DNA from 3 places in the Corynebacterium sp. 32222D000AT genome. Region 2 is predicted to be linked to each of the others. Evidence: predicted binding sites of a transcription regulator. Region 2 holds the regulator's gene; each other region holds the start of a gene.
The links. The regulator LexA, encoded in region 2, represses DNA repair genes until DNA is damaged. The targets are predictions, from matches to a motif close to CGAACANNTGTTCG.

Region 1 (3,229 bases), on a different contig from region 2:
CGACCATCTCCCACCCCGAGCAGCCCAGTGGACCCAAGCTGCCCCGAACAGTCCTCAGCAGCCCCGGGCAGCTCCGAACAGCCCCGAGGAGCCTCAAGAGCCCAGGCACGCGTGAATCCCCGCCAGGACACACGGGCGTGCCCTTGGCAGGGGAGGGTGAACAGGGACAACATCTTAACTAAACAAAGGAGCCTGGCTGTGCGACTTTGGCGGGGGATCCTCGGCGCCGGGGCTAGCCCCTGCGGTTGGTGCCCCGCGGTGGCGGACCTTATGGCCGCACGATTGCTGGGCCGCGGGCGATTCGTTGAACCGCAGCGGTTGTCCCGGCCCGGCCCGGTGGCCGGTGCGCCCGGTATCGGGGGACCTGTCGGCGTGGCCCATGTTGTTGGCACCATCCCGGAAGTCGTTGTTATCCACGTGATGGCGCCGGCACCGGAGCGTGAGGTTGGAAATATCGGTATCTCCTCCCAAAGCCCAGGCGATGACGTGGTGGACGTCGCAGTCAATCCAGGCCCGGTTGCAGTCCGGGTGGGTGCACACCAGCTCGGAGGCGGCCAGGGCAATCTTTTGCCAGAGGCTCGCCGTGCGCTTATTGCGCGCTAGCTCGAGCGGGAAGCCGTGGGGGTCGAGGACGCAGAGGAAGTCGTGCTCAGCCAGCCCCATCCGGAGAAGGTCGAGCGGGCTGACCGAGATTCCCGCGGTGGTGGGGAAGCGGCTGTCGCCGGTCATGTTCTCGAGGTCGTCCATGGTGAGGGTGACCAGAAGGCCCGCCGCACCACCGGTGGACTGGTCCTTGGAGGATAGGTACCGCCGGCAGATATAGCGCAGGTGGTCCACGTTGCGTTCTTGGAAGCTGCGCTTGTCTTCCTGGTCCAGCCCGCTTTCCTTCAAAGCGGCGTTATCCGCGTTGCGGGCGTTCGCCAGGGCGCTCTTGACGAGCGCGGCGGTGGCGGGGTCCAGGTAGCCGCGGACGTGCACGCCGCCGTCGGCGTCCGGGTTGGACAGGGATAGCCGGCGCTTCTTGTAGGCTGCGTCCTTGTCCTTGGTGCCTTCCGGGGTGCGGGCGGCCAGGTTGGCGTTCTTAATCTGCTTGCGCAGCCAGTCCCGCAGCGTGTGCAGCGAGGTATCTTTTGCCTTTTCCAGGGCCTGCTCGCGCAGCTGCTTGCGGCCCGGGGTGGCGTGCTGATTGAGGTGCTTGAGCTCCGACTCAATCATCGCCAGCACCTTGGCGCTGGTGGTTTGGCCGTCCTCCAGGAGGCGCTTGCGGCGACGCTCCTCAGCTTCCTTTTCCGCCTGTGCGCGGCGCTGCGCTTCCGCGTCGGCGGCCTGCTGGCGGGCGCGCTCCTCATCGCTGACAGCCTGGGCGTCGTCGGGCAGGGGAGTCGGTTCCGGGGCGGGCGCGGCCTCCTCGAGAGGGCTGAACAGATCGCGGCCGGTCTCGAGACGCTCCCGGGCGGTGGCAAAATCCAGGCCGAGGCGTGCCATGAGGTAGTCGATGGCCTTGGATGAGCCGACCTGGCGGCCGGCGTCGTCGCGCTCGGCGAGGAAGGCGAAGGCGGCATCGATGACGGTCTTGTTGTTGAAGGCGTATTCGAAGGCCTCGAAGCCGCGGTGAAGGCGTCCAAAGGACAGGTCTTCGGGTTTCTTCATCAGGGAGCGTAACCGCTCCATGGAGCCAGAGATTTCTTTGAGCGTTGCTAGGATTTCGTCGTGCTGGTCAGTCATGGCGGTCACCCCCTAAGGAACCGTCGTATAGAACCTTTGTTCGCTTACGTGTTCTAGTATACCGACGAAAAAGCCCGTGTCAACAGCAAAAAAGAAAATATGTTCGAATTTTCTAAAGTCCCTGTTCGCCAGAGCTGGCTTAGTTTAAGCCGAAACTAAATTAGGCCGCGAACCAAGCCAACCCAGCCAACCCAGCCAACCAAGCCAACCCAGCCAACCAAGCCAACCCAGCACCAACTACTCCGGGAACCGCGGCAACTCCCGCTCGTTCAGCCATTGGTTCCAGAGGCCCTCCACGTCCGCAACAGAAACACCGGAAGCGCCCTCTTCTGCGTCTTCTACAGCCCCCGTCAGAGCCTCCCAGAAGTCCTGCGCAACCACGTTTCCGTGCTGGTTATCGGCGAGGTAGGAGCGGACGAGGGGGAAGAAGGTGGCATCGCCAAGCAGGCGCCGCAGGGAGTGGACGAACAGGGCGCCGCGCTTGTAGACGCGGTCATCGAACATGTCGCGGGTGCCGGGGTCGCCCAGCAGGAGGTCGTGGGGCTTGCGGGAGAGGACCGAGTAGTGGGAGTGGGCGGCATCGTGGGCCCTGGCCTGGCCGGTGTGCTCGCCCCAGAGCCATTCGCAGTAGCAGGCGAAACCCTCGTTGAGCCAGATGTCCTGCCAGCGGCTAAGGCCCACGGCGTTGCCGAACCACTGGTGGGAAAGCTCGTGGAAGATGAGCCGCTCGAAGGCGTGGTCGCCGCGCACGTGGTTGGAGCCAAAGATGGAAATGCCCTGCGCCTCCAGCGGGATTTCCAGCTCGTCTTCGGTCACGACCACGCGGTAGTCGGGGAAGGGGTACGGCCCGAAGGTCTCGGCCAGGAAATCGAGCATCTCCTGCTGGCGGCCGAATTCCTCGGTCACCTGTTCACGCAGGTCGGCGGGCGCGTACGCCACGGTGTTGGGGCCTAGGCGGAACTCGCTGAACTCGCCCACCTGCACCGTCGCCAGGTAGGTCGCCATGGGCTTATCGATGCGGTAGTGCCACGCCGTCCGCGACGACCCCGCCGTGGCCTTGTCGACCAGCGTGCCGTTGGCGACGATGGTGAAGGGATCGTCGGCCGTGATGGCGAGGTCGAAGGTGGCCTTCTGGCTCGGGTGATCGTCGCACGGGAACCAGCTCGGCGCCCCGTTGGGCTGGCTGGCGACCAGGGAACCGGATTCGGTTTCCTCCCAACCGATTTCACCCCAGGGGCTGGCGATGGGCCGCGGGTTGCCGCCGTAGCGGATGGCCAGCGTGATTTCTGCCCCCGATGCCACCGGCTCCGCGAACGAAATTCGCAGCTTGCCGCCCGAGGTCTTAAAGCGGGCCACCCGCGGGCCCCCGGGGCAGCTAACGCGGCGCACCGCCATCGCGGGGCCTAGGTCGAGCTGCAGGGCGTTCAGGTCTTCCTCGCCCACCTCGATGGTCAGCGTGGCCTGCGCAGACAGCAGGTTGGGCTCGACCTTGTAGTCCAGCTCC
Region 2 (3,229 bases):
CGGCCGAAGCCTAGAAGTTGCTCCGGTCGCGGCGCTTCATCAGGCGGATCTCCGACTCGAAATCATCCGCGCTGTCGAAGGATTTATACACGGAGGCGAAGCGCAGGTACGCCACCTCGTCGAGGTCGCGCAGCGGGTCGAGGATGGCCAGGCCGATATCGTTGGCGTTGATCTGGGAGCTGCCGTGGCTGCGCACGGTCTCCTCCACTTCCTGGGCCAGGCGCTTCAAGGCGTCGTCCGAGACATCACGGCCCTGGCAGGCCCGGCGCACGCCGCGGATCAGCTTGTCGCGGCTAAACGGCTCGGACAGGCCGTTGCGCTTGACCACGGACAGCACCGCCTTTTCGACCGTGGTGAAACGGCCCCGGCACGAAGAACACTCGCGCCGGCGGCGGATGGAAGCACCCGCGTCAACGACGCGGGAGTCGATGACGCGTGACTGTTCGTGGTGACAAAATGGGCAATACAACTCGGCTCGCTCCCCGTATCTTTCTAGCTTCCCGGTTTCATCCGCACCAGCGGACCACGCGGATGCCTTACCAGTCTACTGCGCGCGGCGATGGGAAAGCCGAGTGCCCGGACCGCGGCCTAGTTCAGGTGAGCCTGCTGGGTGATGGCACTGTCCACGGCTCCCATCGAGCTGGCGGACTCCGGGCCGTCAACAAGCCCCATGCCCGCCGCCAGCGTGCCCAAGAAGACTGCACATCCGAACACAGCGCCGAGCGCGTAGTTGCCCTTCTGGCGCCCCTGCTCGGAGACCATCCCGCGCGGCTGCCCTGCGAAATCCTCGGCGCTCAGCGCGGGCTGCGAACGACGGTCTGTTCGATTATCTAGCGTGAGCGTTCGAGAATAGCGCGACCCCACGCCAGCCGGGCCGTGCCCCGACCAGGCGGGCGCGCCCTGCCGATCCCCGAAATCTCGGACCGATGGCTCCCACACCGCGGCCGCGGGCACCACGGAAGGGGTGCGGGAACCGGTGCGGTAAGCTGCAAATTCGGTGTTAGCGATACGGCGGTCATCAAATGCGAGAGTCATAGTAATCTTTCCTTTCCTTGGTGCCACCGAGTCTAAATCCGGACCCCGACATGGCACCGACTTTCCTTCGTTCGAATGTTCGAATTAGGTTCTGTGTTCGATTTATAGCAGGGTTTCCAAAATTTGTCTAGCGCACGGGCGAAGATCTCGAACATTTGTACATTTCGTGCTAGAAAGGAAGGTAGGAATTTTCGCGGGCCCGCAGCGCCTGTGTCCCCCACTAACCGACCTGCTAGTCAACTTGGAGAGTTAAAGACCATGGCCCGACCCAGCAAATCCTCACAAAAACCGACACTCGACTCCTTAAGCGCCCGCCAGCGGCGCATCCTCGAGGTCATTCACGACGCCGTACTCCTGCGCGGCTATCCGCCGAGCATCCGCGAGATCGGTGACGCCGCCGGCCTGCAGTCGACCTCCTCGGTGGCCTACCAGCTCAAGCAGCTGGAGGAGAAGGGCTTCCTGCGGCGCGATCCCAACAAGCCGCGCGCCGTCGATGTCCGCCACCTCAACACCGAGAAGGAAGACGCGAAGGCCGAGAAGGCCAGCAAGTCCGCGGATCTCCCGCAGACCCCGCCCGATGCCGGCCAGGTCAGCTACATCCCCGTCGTCGGGCGCATTGCCGCCGGGACCCCCATCACGGCCGAGGAAAACATCGACACCTACTACCCCATGCCGGATGAGGTCGTCGGCGGCGGCGATCTCTACATGCTGCAGGTCGTCGGCGACTCCATGCGGGACGCCGGCATCCTGGACGGGGACTGGGTCATCGTCCGCTCGCAGTCCACGGCGGAGGAAGGCGACTTCGTCGCAGCCCTCCTGGAGGGCGAGGAAGCCACCGTCAAGGAGTTCCACCGCGACTCCACCGGGGTGTGGCTGCTGCCCCACAATGACGCCTATTCCCCTATCAACGGGGACGAATCGGAAATCATGGGCAAGGTCGTCTCCGTGATGCGCAAGCTCTAATTCCCCGGAACATTCCGCGTTATTCCCCCTTTCTGAGGTAGCGGGGCATGCAAAAGGTCACTCCCGCCTCATGGCCGTAGTTCCGATTTGCCCGATCTACCTCAAGAAATACCCAAGCAACCCAAGAACCGGGTGCTTGGGTTTTTCTGTTTGTGTTTGCCCACGCGGTTTTTCTGGAACAATTTGAGTAGACCCATTTCACCGTGTGCGCGCGCCCATCCGCGCGCGTACCCACGGACCGAGGAGAACTACCCCATGTATGCAGAAGAACGCCGTCGGCAGATTGCGTCCCTCACCGCCGTCGAGGGACGCGTCAATGTCACGGAACTCTCCCATAAATTCGACGTCACCGCCGAGACCATCCGCCGCGACCTGGCCGTCCTGGACCGCGAGGGCGTCGTCCACCGCGTCCACGGCGGTGCGGTGGCCTCGCAGACCTTCCAGACCGCCGAGTTCACCCTGGACACGCGCTCGCGCTCGGCCACCGGGGCGAAATCCGCGATCGCCGAGGCGGCCCTCGAATTCCTCCCCGAGACCCCGGGCAGCATCTTCCTGGACGCCGGCACCACCACGAACGCGCTAAGCGATCTCATCGCAGCGAGTCCCCTGGCCAACCAACTGTCGATCGTGTCGAACAGCCTGCCCATTGCCCTGTCGCTGGCCAATAATGGCATCAAGGACGTCCAACTACTGGGCGGTACGGTGCGCGGCATAACCCAGGCCGTGGTCGGCGATACCGCCCTGCGCACCATGGCGCTGCTGCGCGCCGACGTCGCGTTCATCGGCACCAACGCCCTGACCCTGGATCACGGACTGTCCACCGCAGACGCCCAGGAGGCGGCCATCAAGGCCGCGTTCGTGACCAACGCCCGAAAGGTTGTGGTCCTGTGTGACTCTTCCAAGCTGGGCAACGACTACCTGGTCAGCTTCGCCAAGATTTCGGACATCGACGTCGTCATCACGGACTCGGCGGCACCGCAAAGCTTCGTTGACGCGCTGCGCGAGCGCGAGATCACCGTGGTCATCGTCGACGCTTAACCCCCTCCAATACAAACAACCCGGCACAAGCCCCGCGTTAAGGCGGCGGCTCGGCCGGGTTGTTTAGTTGGACTGCCGGGGCCGTTAGCTTTCGACCTCAGGCTGCGCGAGCTCCTCAATGAGTTCGCGGACCTTGTCGCGCGCCTCCGAGGGGCCTTCGCAGGACACGGCTGCGGCGGCGATCTTGCGGCAG
Region 3 (3,229 bases), on a different contig from region 2:
GTATATGTGGTGGGCGTCATAGTTCCCGGACTGGCCCGGGCGCTAGCTCGCGCGCACTGGCGCGGCGCCCGCCTGCCAGAAGAAGGGAGTTTAGGGTGTCGTTTCGGCAGGTAATTGAGATGTCCGACCTGGGGGATAGGCGCTACCGCGGGCCCGGGGTGCCCTCGGAGATGAAGCGCACCTTCGGCGGGCAGGTCGTCGGCCAGGCGCTGCAGGCGGCGCAGCAGACCGTGGAAGGCAAGACGGCGAACTCGCTGCACGCGTATTTCGTCGGCGGCGGACTGTCTGCCGAGCCCATCGATTTCACCGTGCACACCATCCGGGACGGGCGCACCTTCAGCCACCGCCGGGTCACCGGCTGGCAGGGGGATAAGGAGATCGTGGAGATGCTGGTCAGCTTCCGCCGCCCCGGCGACCAGGGCCCGGAGCACGCCGCGCAGCTGCCGGACGTGCCGGGCCCGGAGGAGTGCCGCGCGAGCGCGGAGGATTGGCCGTCGTCCTCGCGCATCGTGTTGGGCGAGTGGAGCGACTGGGACGTGCTCATGGTCCCTGACGAGCACGACAATTCCCGCCACGCCCAGGACAAATACGGCGCCGGCGCGCGGCACATCTGGTTCCGCTACAACGCCGGGCTGGGCGACGACCCGGCCCTGAATCAGGTCGCGCTGTCCTACCTGTCGGATATGACCCTGCTGAACTCGACGCTGATTTCCCACCCCGAGGCCCGCGTGCAGATGGCCAGCCTCGACCACAGCCTCTGGTTCTTCGACGAGATCCGCGTCGACGAGTGGTTGCTCTACGAGCAGGACTCGCCGTTCGCCGGCGGCGGGCGCGGTTTCGCCCAGGGGCGGGTCTACCGCCAAGACGGGGCGCTGGTGGCCCAAGTGAGCCAGGAGGGGCTCATCCGTTGGCTGAAGGAATGACCGACTTGGGCCGCGTGTGCGGGGTCTTAGTGAGACGCGGCGACCGCGGCACGTATAATCGCGTTAGTTAAAACCAACTAGGAAGGGGCACACCTTATGTCCGGCCACTCTAAATGGGCGACGACCAAGCATAAAAAAGCTGCCAACGACGCCAAGCGCGGCAAGGAATTTGCCAAGCTGATTAAGAACATCGAGGTGGCGGCGCGGACCGGCGGCGGCGATCCCGCGGCCAACCCGACGCTGGACGACATGATCAAGAAGGCCAAGAAGGCCTCCGTTCCCAACGACAACATCGAGCGCGCCCGCAAGCGCGGCTCCGGCGAGGAAGCCGGCGGCGCCGACTGGGAAAACATCATGTACGAAGGCTACGGCCCCAACGGCGTGGCCATGCTCATCGAGTGCCTGACCGATAACCGCAACCGCGCGGCTACCGAGGTGCGCACCGCCATGACCAAGAACGGCGGCAACCTGGGCGAGTCCGGCTCCGTGTCTTATATGTTCTCCCGCGTCGGCGTCGTCGTCGTCCAGAAGGGCGAGCTGGCCGAGGACGACCTGCTGCTGGCCGTGCTCGAGGCCGGCGCCGAAGAAGTCAACGACCGCGGCGAGCAGTTCGAGATCACCTGCCAGCCCGCCGACGTGCGCGCGGTGCGCACCGCCCTGGAAGAGGCGGAGATCTCCGTCGAGGACTCCGACACCGACTTCCGCCCGTCCGTCGAGGTTCCGCTCGGCGCTGACGATGCCAAGAAGATCTTCCGCCTCGTCGACGCTCTGGAAGACTCCGACGACGTGCAGAACGTCTACACCAACATGGATCTTAGCTACGAGGTCCTGGCCGAGCTCGAGGACTAATCAGCCGGCCCAGGTCTTAAGAACCTGATAATGGGGCAGTCGGGGCGAGTATTTCTTGCCGCGGCTGCCCTTGGTCGTGTCTGCCCGGCTCTTAACAACCGCGGCACCCAGGCTGGCCTGCCTGCCACGGCGCGTGTAGGATGCGTGATAAGGTACTAGAACATATGTGTGACGGAGGTGACCGGTGAACCTGGAGGGCTTGCGCGTCATGGGCATCGACCCGGGCCTTACGCGCTGCGGCCTGTCGGTCGTACAGGCGGGCCGGGGCCGTGCCGTCATCCCCATCTCCGTCGGCGTGGTGCGCACGCCCGCGGACAAGGATCTCACCGAGCGCCTGCTGCGCCTGTCCAAGGCCGTGGCCGAGTGGATGGACGAGTACCAGCCGGACGTGGTGGCCATCGAGCGCGTCTTCGAACGCGGCAACGTCTCCACGGTCATGCAGACCGCTCACGCCGTCGGGGTCTTGGTGCTCGCCGCGGCCGAACGCGGCCTGGACGTGCACATGTACACCCCCTCGGAGGTCAAGAAGGCCGTTTCCGGCAACGGCCGCGCCGACAAGAAGCAGATGACCGCCATGATCACCCGTATCCTGGGGCTGAGCGAGCCACCCAAGCCGGCCGATGCCGCCGACGCGCTAGCACTCGCCGTCAGCCACTGCTGGCGCGCTCCGGCCCTGGCCCGCGCCGAGCAGGTGCGGGAGAGGACCCAGGCCCAGCGGCAAGCCCAACAGCAAGCCCTGGCGCGCGCCCGCTCCACCCAGTCCGGCTAGGCGGCAGGCCTAGCACCACGTCGCCCGAAACCTAAAAAACCTAGAACTCTACCCCCGGGAAGAAAGGACAACCCCGCCATGATCGCATCGCTGCGCGGAGAGGTTATCTCCATCGCGCTGGACCACGCCGTCATCGAATGCCAGGGCGTGGGCTACCTCGTGCACGCGGCCCCGCCCACCCTCGGCCGGCTGACCCGCGGGGAAGAGGCCTTCGTGCTGACCTCCATGGTGGTCAAGGAAGACTCCATGACCCTCTACGGCTTCGGCACCGCCGAGGACCGGGAGATGTTCCACCTGCTGCAGTCCGTCTCGGGGCTCGGCCCGAAGCTGGCGCTGGCCGCACTGTCGGTGCTGGAGGCCAACGAGCTGGCGCAGGCGATTAGCCAGTCGGACGCCAAGCGCCTGCAGACCATCCCGGGCGTGGGCAAGCGCATGGCGGAGCGGCTAGCGCTCGAGCTCAAGGACAAGGTGGCAGGCTTCGCCGGGGCCGGCGCGGCCGCGGGCGAGGGCGCAGCCGCCGGCGGGGTCCCCGCGGCCAGCGAGCCGGTCGTCCAGCAGGTCACCGAGGCGCTGGTGGGCCTGGGCTTTACCGAAAAGGCCGCGGCCGGGGCCGTCGAGGCGATCGTCGCCGAGCAGCCCGATGCCGCCACGCCGGTGGTCCTGCGTAGCGCGCTGGCCCGGCTGGGCA

Region 1: the regulator LexA is predicted to act here: its motif matches at 1,818-1,831, upstream of ACEE23_RS09140 (HNH endonuclease signature motif containing protein).
Region 3: the regulator LexA is predicted to act here: its motif matches at 1,930-1,943, upstream of ruvC (crossover junction endodeoxyribonuclease RuvC).

What each region holds. Positions count from the first base shown of each region.
Region 1 covers NZ_JBPPVW010000015.1:23,330-26,558, forward strand. Annotated here, with positions in the region: gene ACEE23_RS09140 (HNH endonuclease signature motif containing protein) at 175-1,725, opposite strand; gene ACEE23_RS09145 (M1 family metallopeptidase) at 1,963-3,229, opposite strand, start outside.
Region 2 covers NZ_JBPPVW010000007.1:40,257-43,485, forward strand. Annotated here, with positions in the region: gene nrdR (transcriptional regulator NrdR) at 11-469, opposite strand; gene ACEE23_RS05870 (hypothetical protein) at 589-1,035, opposite strand; gene lexA (transcriptional repressor LexA) at 1,246-1,998, shown strand; gene ACEE23_RS05880 (DeoR/GlpR family DNA-binding transcription regulator) at 2,254-3,036, shown strand; gene ptsP (phosphoenolpyruvate--protein phosphotransferase) at 3,121-3,229, opposite strand, start outside.
Region 3 covers NZ_JBPPVW010000001.1:210,489-213,717, reverse strand. Annotated here, with positions in the region: gene ACEE23_RS01015 (acyl-CoA thioesterase) at 96-923, shown strand; gene ACEE23_RS01010 (YebC/PmpR family DNA-binding transcriptional regulator) at 1,020-1,772, shown strand; gene ruvC (crossover junction endodeoxyribonuclease RuvC) at 1,957-2,541, shown strand; gene ruvA (Holliday junction branch migration protein RuvA) at 2,620-3,229, shown strand, end outside.